One region of the Arthrobacter sp. UYCu723 genome, then DNA from elsewhere that is predicted to be linked to it. Evidence: riboswitches for the same ligand, from Rfam matches in the RefSeq annotation. Region 1 holds a riboswitch; the other holds the start of a gene.
What was found. Region 1 has a riboswitch for S-adenosylmethionine ahead of metX (homoserine O-acetyltransferase MetX). Riboswitches for the same ligand answer to the same signal wherever they lie in the genome.
Positions count from the first base shown of each region.

Region 2: another riboswitch for S-adenosylmethionine. It lies ahead of ACVWZ8_RS14480 (aminotransferase class V-fold PLP-dependent enzyme); the one in region 1 lies ahead of metX (homoserine O-acetyltransferase MetX).

Region 1 covers NZ_JBSSBW010000001.1:265,888-269,586, forward strand. The annotation lists gene ACVWZ8_RS01255 (MFS transporter) at 1-667, opposite strand, end outside; gene metX (homoserine O-acetyltransferase MetX) at 885-2,120, opposite strand; SAM riboswitch class IV at 2,132-2,247, opposite strand; gene ACVWZ8_RS01265 (bifunctional o-acetylhomoserine/o-acetylserine sulfhydrylase) at 2,362-3,678, opposite strand.
Region 2 covers NZ_JBSSBW010000001.1:3,076,363-3,080,061, reverse strand. The annotation lists gene hisN (histidinol-phosphatase) at 1-74, shown strand, start outside; gene ACVWZ8_RS14485 (glutamyl-tRNA reductase) at 184-1,518, shown strand; SAM riboswitch class IV at 1,623-1,736, shown strand; gene ACVWZ8_RS14480 (aminotransferase class V-fold PLP-dependent enzyme) at 1,772-3,238, shown strand; gene ACVWZ8_RS14475 (class I SAM-dependent methyltransferase) at 3,309-3,699, shown strand, end outside.

The DNA of each region.
Region 1 (3,699 bases):
CACTGACCCTGGTACGGATGTAGTAGCCGATGACGACGATCACGGCGGAGAGCCAGAACGCTATCCGCCAGCCCCAGCCGAGGAAGTCAGCGGAGGACAGGGTGGAGGACAGGGTGAACAGCACACCGGTGGCGAGCAAGTTGCCCATCGGAACCGCCGACTGCGGCCAGCTGGCCCAGAAGCCGCGGGACTTGCTGGGGCTGTGCTCGGCAACCAGCAGGACGGCGCCGCCCCATTCACCACCGACGGCGAAGCCCTGAACGAAGCGCAGGAAGACCAGCAGGGCCGGGGCCCAGTAGCCGATCTGTGCAAAGCCCGGCAGGCAGCCCATCGCGAAGGTGGAGGCACCGACCAGGATGATGCTGAGCTGGAGGAGCTGCTTGCGGCCGAACTTGTCGCCGAAGTGGCCGAAGACGATCCCGCCGATGGGGCGGGCAATGAAGCCGACCGCGTAGGTGAGGAAAGCGGCGAGGATGCCGTCCAGTTCGGTCCCCGAGTTGGGGAAGAACATCTTGCCGAAGACCAGGGTGGCGGCGGACGCGTAGAGGAAGAACTCGTACCACTCCACCACGGTGCCGGCCATGGAGGCGGCAACGACCTTCTTCAGGCCGGACGTTTTGACGTCGGGCTCTTCTGCGCGCCTCGCGGCCGCGTTTTCCGTACTCATCGTGACTCCTTCGGTGTCTCCGTCGACACCCTATGGACCATTGGGCAGAGGACGCCTGTGATTTGTGACACGCGGCATCATTCCCAATGAGTATGGTCGCTCCCGGCCCCGGCCTCAACGGCCATTAGTGCAGAGCGCATCTGCAAAAATGCACAATCGGCGGCCGTTTCGGCCGAGGCGATGGCGGTTTAAGGCCATTGACGGGCGGCGGGCAGGGTCAGCTGAAGAAACCTTCCCTGAGCTGGCCGCTGAGCTGCCCGATCTCGGTCAGGAAGCCGTCGTGGCCGATCGGCGCCTCGATCAGCTGCACCTCCACCTCGCCGGGCAGCGCCTCGGCGAGCACCCGGGACTGCGCCGGGAAATACAACCGGTCCGAGTCCACGGCCGCCACCAGGAACTCGGCCGTGGCCGGCGCCAGGGCCTCCTCGAGCGCCCCGCGGCCGCGGCTGATGTCGTGGCTCATGAGGGCCTCGGTGATGGCGATGTAGCTGTTCGCGTCGAAGCGCCGGACCAGCTTGTTGCCCTGGTGGTCGAGGTAGCTCTCCACCTGGTAGCGGCCGCGGCCCGCCAGGGAGCCGGCTTCCAGCGGAGCCTCGGACGCCTGGGGATTCCGGCCGAAGCGTCCGTCCAGTTCGGCGGCGGAGCGGTACGTGATGTGCGCGATCCGGCGCGCCAGGGCCAGGCCCGCTTCCGGTCCCGGGCCGCCGTAGTAGTCCCCGCCCTTGAAACTCGGATCCTGGCGGATGGCGAGCGTCTGGGCCTGGGCAAAGGCGATCTGCTCAGCAGTGCTGCTGGCCCCGATGGAAATCACGGCACAGCGCCGGACCCGCTCCGGGAAGGTCACGGCCCACTCGAGGGCGCGCGCCCCGCCGAGGGATCCGCCGAGCACGGCGTACCAGCTGCGGATGCCCAGGGCGTCGGCCAGCCGGGCTTCGGCGGCGGTGGTGTCCCGCAGGGTGACCAGCGGAAAGCGGGAGCCCCAGGGCCGGCCATCAGGAGCCGGCGTCGAGGGCCCGGTGGAGCCGTAGCAGCCACCGAGGATGTTGATGGAGACAACAAAGAACCTGTCGGTGTCCACGGGGGCGCCGGGCCCGGCGAGCTGCTCCCACCAGCCGGGCTCCTCGCCGGCACCGCGGGTGACGTGGGTGTCCCCGGTGAGGGCATGCTCGATCAGCACCGCATTGGAGCGGTCCGCGTTGAGGGTCCCCCACGTTTCATAGGCGAGGGTGACATCGGGCAGCCGGGCGCCGGATTCGAGTTCCAGGCCGCCGATCCGGAGGTACCGGACGGTCCCGTCGGGCACGGTATCGGGCACTGCGCCGGGCACTGTTTCGGGCAGTGTTTCGGGCACTGCGCCAGGCACTGTTTCGGGCACCGCGACGACCGGGCCGGTGGCTGGCATATGGGCGGTTTTGCTTCCGGGTACACCCGTGCGGGTGACGGCAATCGTCATGTGAGGACCTAACTTCGCGCTTGCCCGCCGTCGGCAGACCGGCAGGCCAGGTCTTCACCCGGGGCACCCCGCCGCAAAAGGAGGGTTGCCGGCCAGCAAGCCGGGGCTGTCACTGGCACTCATGACCTGCCACTAGCTTACGAAACGAGGCGCCGTTGTGGCGAAGATTATGACGGCTATGTGACTCGAGGCCGTGGTTCCCGGCACCCCTGCGCGGCAGGGGTGCCGGGAACCGGCGGACTCAGACGCCCTTGGCCGCGCGGAAGCCGGCGTCGAGGTCCGCGATGATGTCGTCAATGTGTTCCAGACCCACCGAAAGCCGTACGAGTCCAGGATTGACGCCGGCAATTGTCTGCTGTTCCGGCGACAGCTGGCTGTGGGTGGTCGACGCCGGGTGGATGACCAGCGAGCGCACGTCGCCGATGTTCGCGACGTGCGAGTGCAGTTCGAGGGCGTCGACGAAGCGCTTGCCGGCCTCCGCTCCCCCGGCGATGTTGAACGCCACGACGGCGCCCGTCCCCTTGGGGCCGTACTTGCGGCCGCGCTCGTACCAGGGGCTGGACGGCAGCCCCGCATAGGCGACCGATTCGACGTCGTCCCTGGCCTCGAGCCATTCGGCCACCTTGGTGGCGTTGGCGACGTGGCGCTCGACGCGCAGGCTCAGGGTCTCGATCCCCTGGGCGATGAGGAAGGCGTTGAACGGCGACACGGCGGAGCCGAGGTCGCGCAGGAGCTGGACGCGGGCCTTGAGGATGTAGGAGAGATTCGCGCCGAGGGCGCCGTCCTTGCCGAGGTCCCGGGCGTAGACGAGTCCGTTATACGTGGGGTCCGGCGTGTTGAAGCCGGGGAACCGCTCCGGGTCCTTCCCGAAGTCGAAGTTGCCGGAGTCCACGATCACGCCGGCGATTGCGGCGCCGTGGCCGCCGAGGTACTTGGTGGCGGAGTGCACCACGATGTCAGCGCCCCACTCGATCGGCCGGATCAGGTACGGCGTGGAGAGGGTGTTGTCCACGATCAGCGGGACACCGGCCTCGTGGGCTACCTTCGAGACGCCCTCGATGTCCAGGACGTCCTGGCGGGGGTTGGAGACCACTTCGCCGAAGAACAGCTTGGTGTTGGGCCGGACGGCGTCGCGCCACTGCTCCAGGTTGTCCGGATCCTCCACGAAGGTCACGGAGATGCCGAACTTCTTCAGCGTGTGGGCCAGCAGGTTGTAGGTTCCGCCGTACAGGCTGGGGCTGGCCACCACATGGTCGCCGGCCTCGGCGACGTTCAGGATCGCGAAGGTCTCCGCGGCCTGGCCGGAGCTCAGCAGCAGGGCCGCGAGGCCGCCCTCAAGGCTGGCCACCCGCTGTTCCACGGCATCCTGGGTGGGATTGCCGATCCGGGTGTAGATGGGGGCGAGTTCGGCAAGCGCGAAGCGGTTGGCGGCGCTTTCGGCGCTGGGGAACACGAACGACGTCGTCTGGTAGATGGGCAGGGAACGCGCGCCGGTGGCGCTGTCCGGTTCCTGGCCGGCGTGGATCTGGCGGGTTTCGAAGGACCAGGCATTGGACATCGGAATACTCCTCAAGGACCG
Region 2 (3,699 bases), 2.8 Mb from region 1:
CCCTGGCCACGAACTCGATCCTGCACTCGGAGGTCCTCAAGCGCCTCAACCCGGGCCTCGACGACCTGCTGTAAGGTCCCGCGCTCAAGATATCCCGAAGGTCGATGCATCACTCTGGCCACGGCAGCGGGCCTGAGTGCCTGTCGCGACGCGGCCTGGACCTTTTCTGGGAGGAGAACAGCCATGTCCGGAACACATCCAACGGCGGATCCCGCATCCGGGGACTCCGGATCGGGGCCGGTGCTACTGGCGCTCATTGCGAGGTACCGGGATCTGGACCACGATTCGGCTGCGCGGCTGCATGCTGTCTCCACCGAGCTAGCCCCGGACCTCCTCGCCAGCAGTCCCGCCGTTTCCGGATCGCTGGTCTTGTCCACCTGCAACCGCTTCGAAATCTATTGCGAAGTCCCCTCGGCCCGGGACGTTGAGTCCGCGCGGTCCGATGCGCTGGCCGCCCTCTGCCGCTGCTCCGGCCTGCCGGCCGCCCTGCTCACGTCGCATTTCGAGTACGTCCAGGGCGCGTCGGTCCCCGCGCACCTCTTCGCGGTGGCGGCAGGACTGGATTCCGTTGTGGTCGGTGAGCGCCAGGTGTCCGGCCAGGTCCGCCGCGCCCTCGCCGACGCCCAGCTGGCGGGTACGGCCGGCGGACGGTTGAGTCGGCTGTTTCAAGCGGCCTCCCGCGTTTCCAAGGCGGTAGGGGCGCGGACAGCCCTCAGCGCCGCCGGACGATCCATCGCCACCGTCGCCCTGGATCTGGCAGCCATAGGATCCAGCCAGGGAAGCCTGGCCGGGGCATCCGTGGTCCTGGTAGGCACGGGTGCCTACGCCGCGCACGTGGCGGAACTCCTGAGAAGCAGGCAATGCATCAGTGTTGCCGTCTACTCCCACTCCGGGCGGGCCGCTGCATTTGCGGCCGCCCGGGGCGGAACGCCGCTGACAGAGCGGGAGCTGCCCGCCGCCGCCGCCGCGGCAGATGTCATCATCGGCAGCAGCGGCACCGGGGCTCGCATTGGCGCCGCCAGCTTGGCGCGCTGGAGGCAGGACGCAGCCCGTCCGCTTACCGTCATTGACTTGGCTCCCAGCCACGATTTCGACCCGCACGTGGCGGACCTGCCGGGCGTCGAACTGATCACGCTGGGATCCGTGCAGCTTGCCGCTCCCCCAGCGGACGCCGAAGCACTTCGCCTCGCCCATGCCCTGGTCAGGCAGGCTGCCCGGCAATTCGAGGAGCAGGAAGCGATCCGCGCCGTCGACGCCGCCGTCGTTGCCCTGCGCCGGTACATCCAGGACGTCCTCGACGCCGAAATGGAGCGGGTCAGACGGCAACACGGCGGTGGCGCCCCGGCTGAGGACGTGAACATCGCCCTGCGCCGCATCGTCCGGCGGCTGCTCCATACCCCGACCGTCCGGGCCAGGGAGCTGGCCACCGCCGGCCGCCAGGCCGACTACACGGCAGCCCTGGAGGCCTTGTTCGGCCTTGATGTCCAGCTCAGCAGCGCAGCCAGCGCCGCGCCGTAGGCCGCGACGCACCAAAGGCACCAGCCACTGCGGTGCGTAACAAAGCGCTTCACATTCCTGCCCTGCCTTTTCCGCGGCGGCCGGGATGTCCTAGGCTCGAAGCAGGTCACGAGTGCCAGCGCTAAACCCCGGTTTGCTGGCCGGCAACCCTCCATTCGCGGTGGGGTGCCCCGGGTGACGACCTGGCCGGTCCGGAACGGACGCGGCAAGCGCGGATCCCCGGTGCTTGGGGTCCTTTTTCGAGCGAGGTCCCATGACGACTGCCACTTTTCCCGCCACCTTTCCTGCCACTTTTCCTGCCTCCGGCGGGGTCCGCCCCGCCTCCGCAGCGGCGCTCCCCGACCGCTTCGCCGTCGCCGGCAGGCCGCTCGCCGCGGTCACCGGGGCGGAGATCCAGGCCCCGCTGATCCAGGGCGGACACGTCCGCTACGCCAACCTGGACTACGGAGCCTCCGCCCCCGCACTGTCCGTGGTGTCGGCCTACTTGAACGAGATCCTGCCGTTCTACGCCAGCGTCCACCGCGGCGCCGGCTACGCCTCCCAGATCAGCACCTCCGTGTACGAAAACGCCCGCACCATCGTTCGCGAGTTTGTTGGCGGCCGCCCGGGCGACTCCGTGATCTTCACCCGCAACACCACCGACTCGCTGAACCTGCTGGCCGGCTGCCTGCCGGTCAGCGACGGCAGGCACACCGGGGAGGTTCTCTACCTCGATATCGAGCACCACGCCAACCTGCTGCCCTGGCAGACCGTGCCGCACCGCAGCGTCGTGGCCGCCCCCACCCTTGCCGCGACCCTGGACAAGCTGCGCGAACAGCTGGCGCAAGGCGGCATCAGCCTGCTCGCCGTCACCGGCGCCTCCAACGTCACCGGCGAGATCCTGCCCATCCGCACCCTGGCCTCCCTTGCCCACGAGTACGGCGCCCGGATCGTCGTCGATGCCGCCCAGCTCGCCCCGCACCGGCGCATCGACATCACCGCGGACGACGTCGACTACCTCGCCTTCTCCGGCCACAAGCTCTACGCGCCGTTCGGTTCCGGCGTGCTGGTGGGGCGCCCGGACTGGCTCGACGCCGGCACCCCGCACCTGGCCGGCGGCGGAGCCGTCAGCGACGCCAGGCTGGACACGGTCAGCTGGACCACAGGCCCGGCCCGGCACGAGGGCGGCTCCCCCAATGTGTTGGGCGCGGCAACACTGGCCCGGGCCACCCAGGTGATTGCCGCCCTGGACCAGACGCAGTGGTACGCCCACGAGGACACCATCCGCTCCTTCGTCGTCGAGGGTCTCCAGCAGATCGACGGCGTGACGGTCCACCGGATCTTCGCGGACACGGACCCTGAAGGCGACGGGCAGGGCGCCGGCATGATCGGCGTCGTCAATTTTTCCGTCGAAGGCTACGACGCCGGCCTCGTTGCCGCCTACCTTTCCGCCGAACACGGCATCGGACTGCGTGACGGCCGGTTCTGCGCCCACCCGCTGCTCAAGCGGCTCGGCCTGCCCTCGGGCTCGCTGCGGGCCAGCTTCGGCCTCGGCTCGCGGCTCGAGGATGCGCAGCGGCTGCTCGCCGGTATCCAGGAGCTGCGGCGGACCGGCCTCGGCTGGGACTACGTGGTGGATGCCGGCCGCTGGGTGCCGTCCAACGACGCCCGCAGCTACCCTCACTGGGCACCGAACACGCCGGGGACCGCCGGCGCCGCGCCGTGCGCGGTGGCGGAGTAGGCCTCCGCGGTAACCCCACGTGCGGTAAATTCGAAGGGTACCAACCGGACCTGCCCGAAGGAGATCGCACGTGGCACGCGGCGGCCCCACCCTACACAGCGGCCCCAAACTGCAGGAGGACCGCCGCCAGGAACTCGGGCAGAGCTTCCGGGACGGCGGAGCCCACTATGAGCGGGTCCGGCCGGGATATCCCGGCGAGTCGGCCGACTGGCTGATCCCGGCCGGCGCGAGGGACGCCGCGGACATCGGCGCCGGAACCGGTAAGTTCACGGCCCTCCTGGCTGAACGCGGGCTGCACACCGTAGCGGTCGATCCTTCCGCCGATATGCTCGAACAGCTCCGGCGGACACTGCCCGGCGTGGCCGCCATCGAGGGCACCGCCGAAGACACCGGGCTGGCTCCGGCAGCCTACGATCTTGTCACGATCGCCCAAGCCTGGCACTGGTGCGATCCGTTCCGAG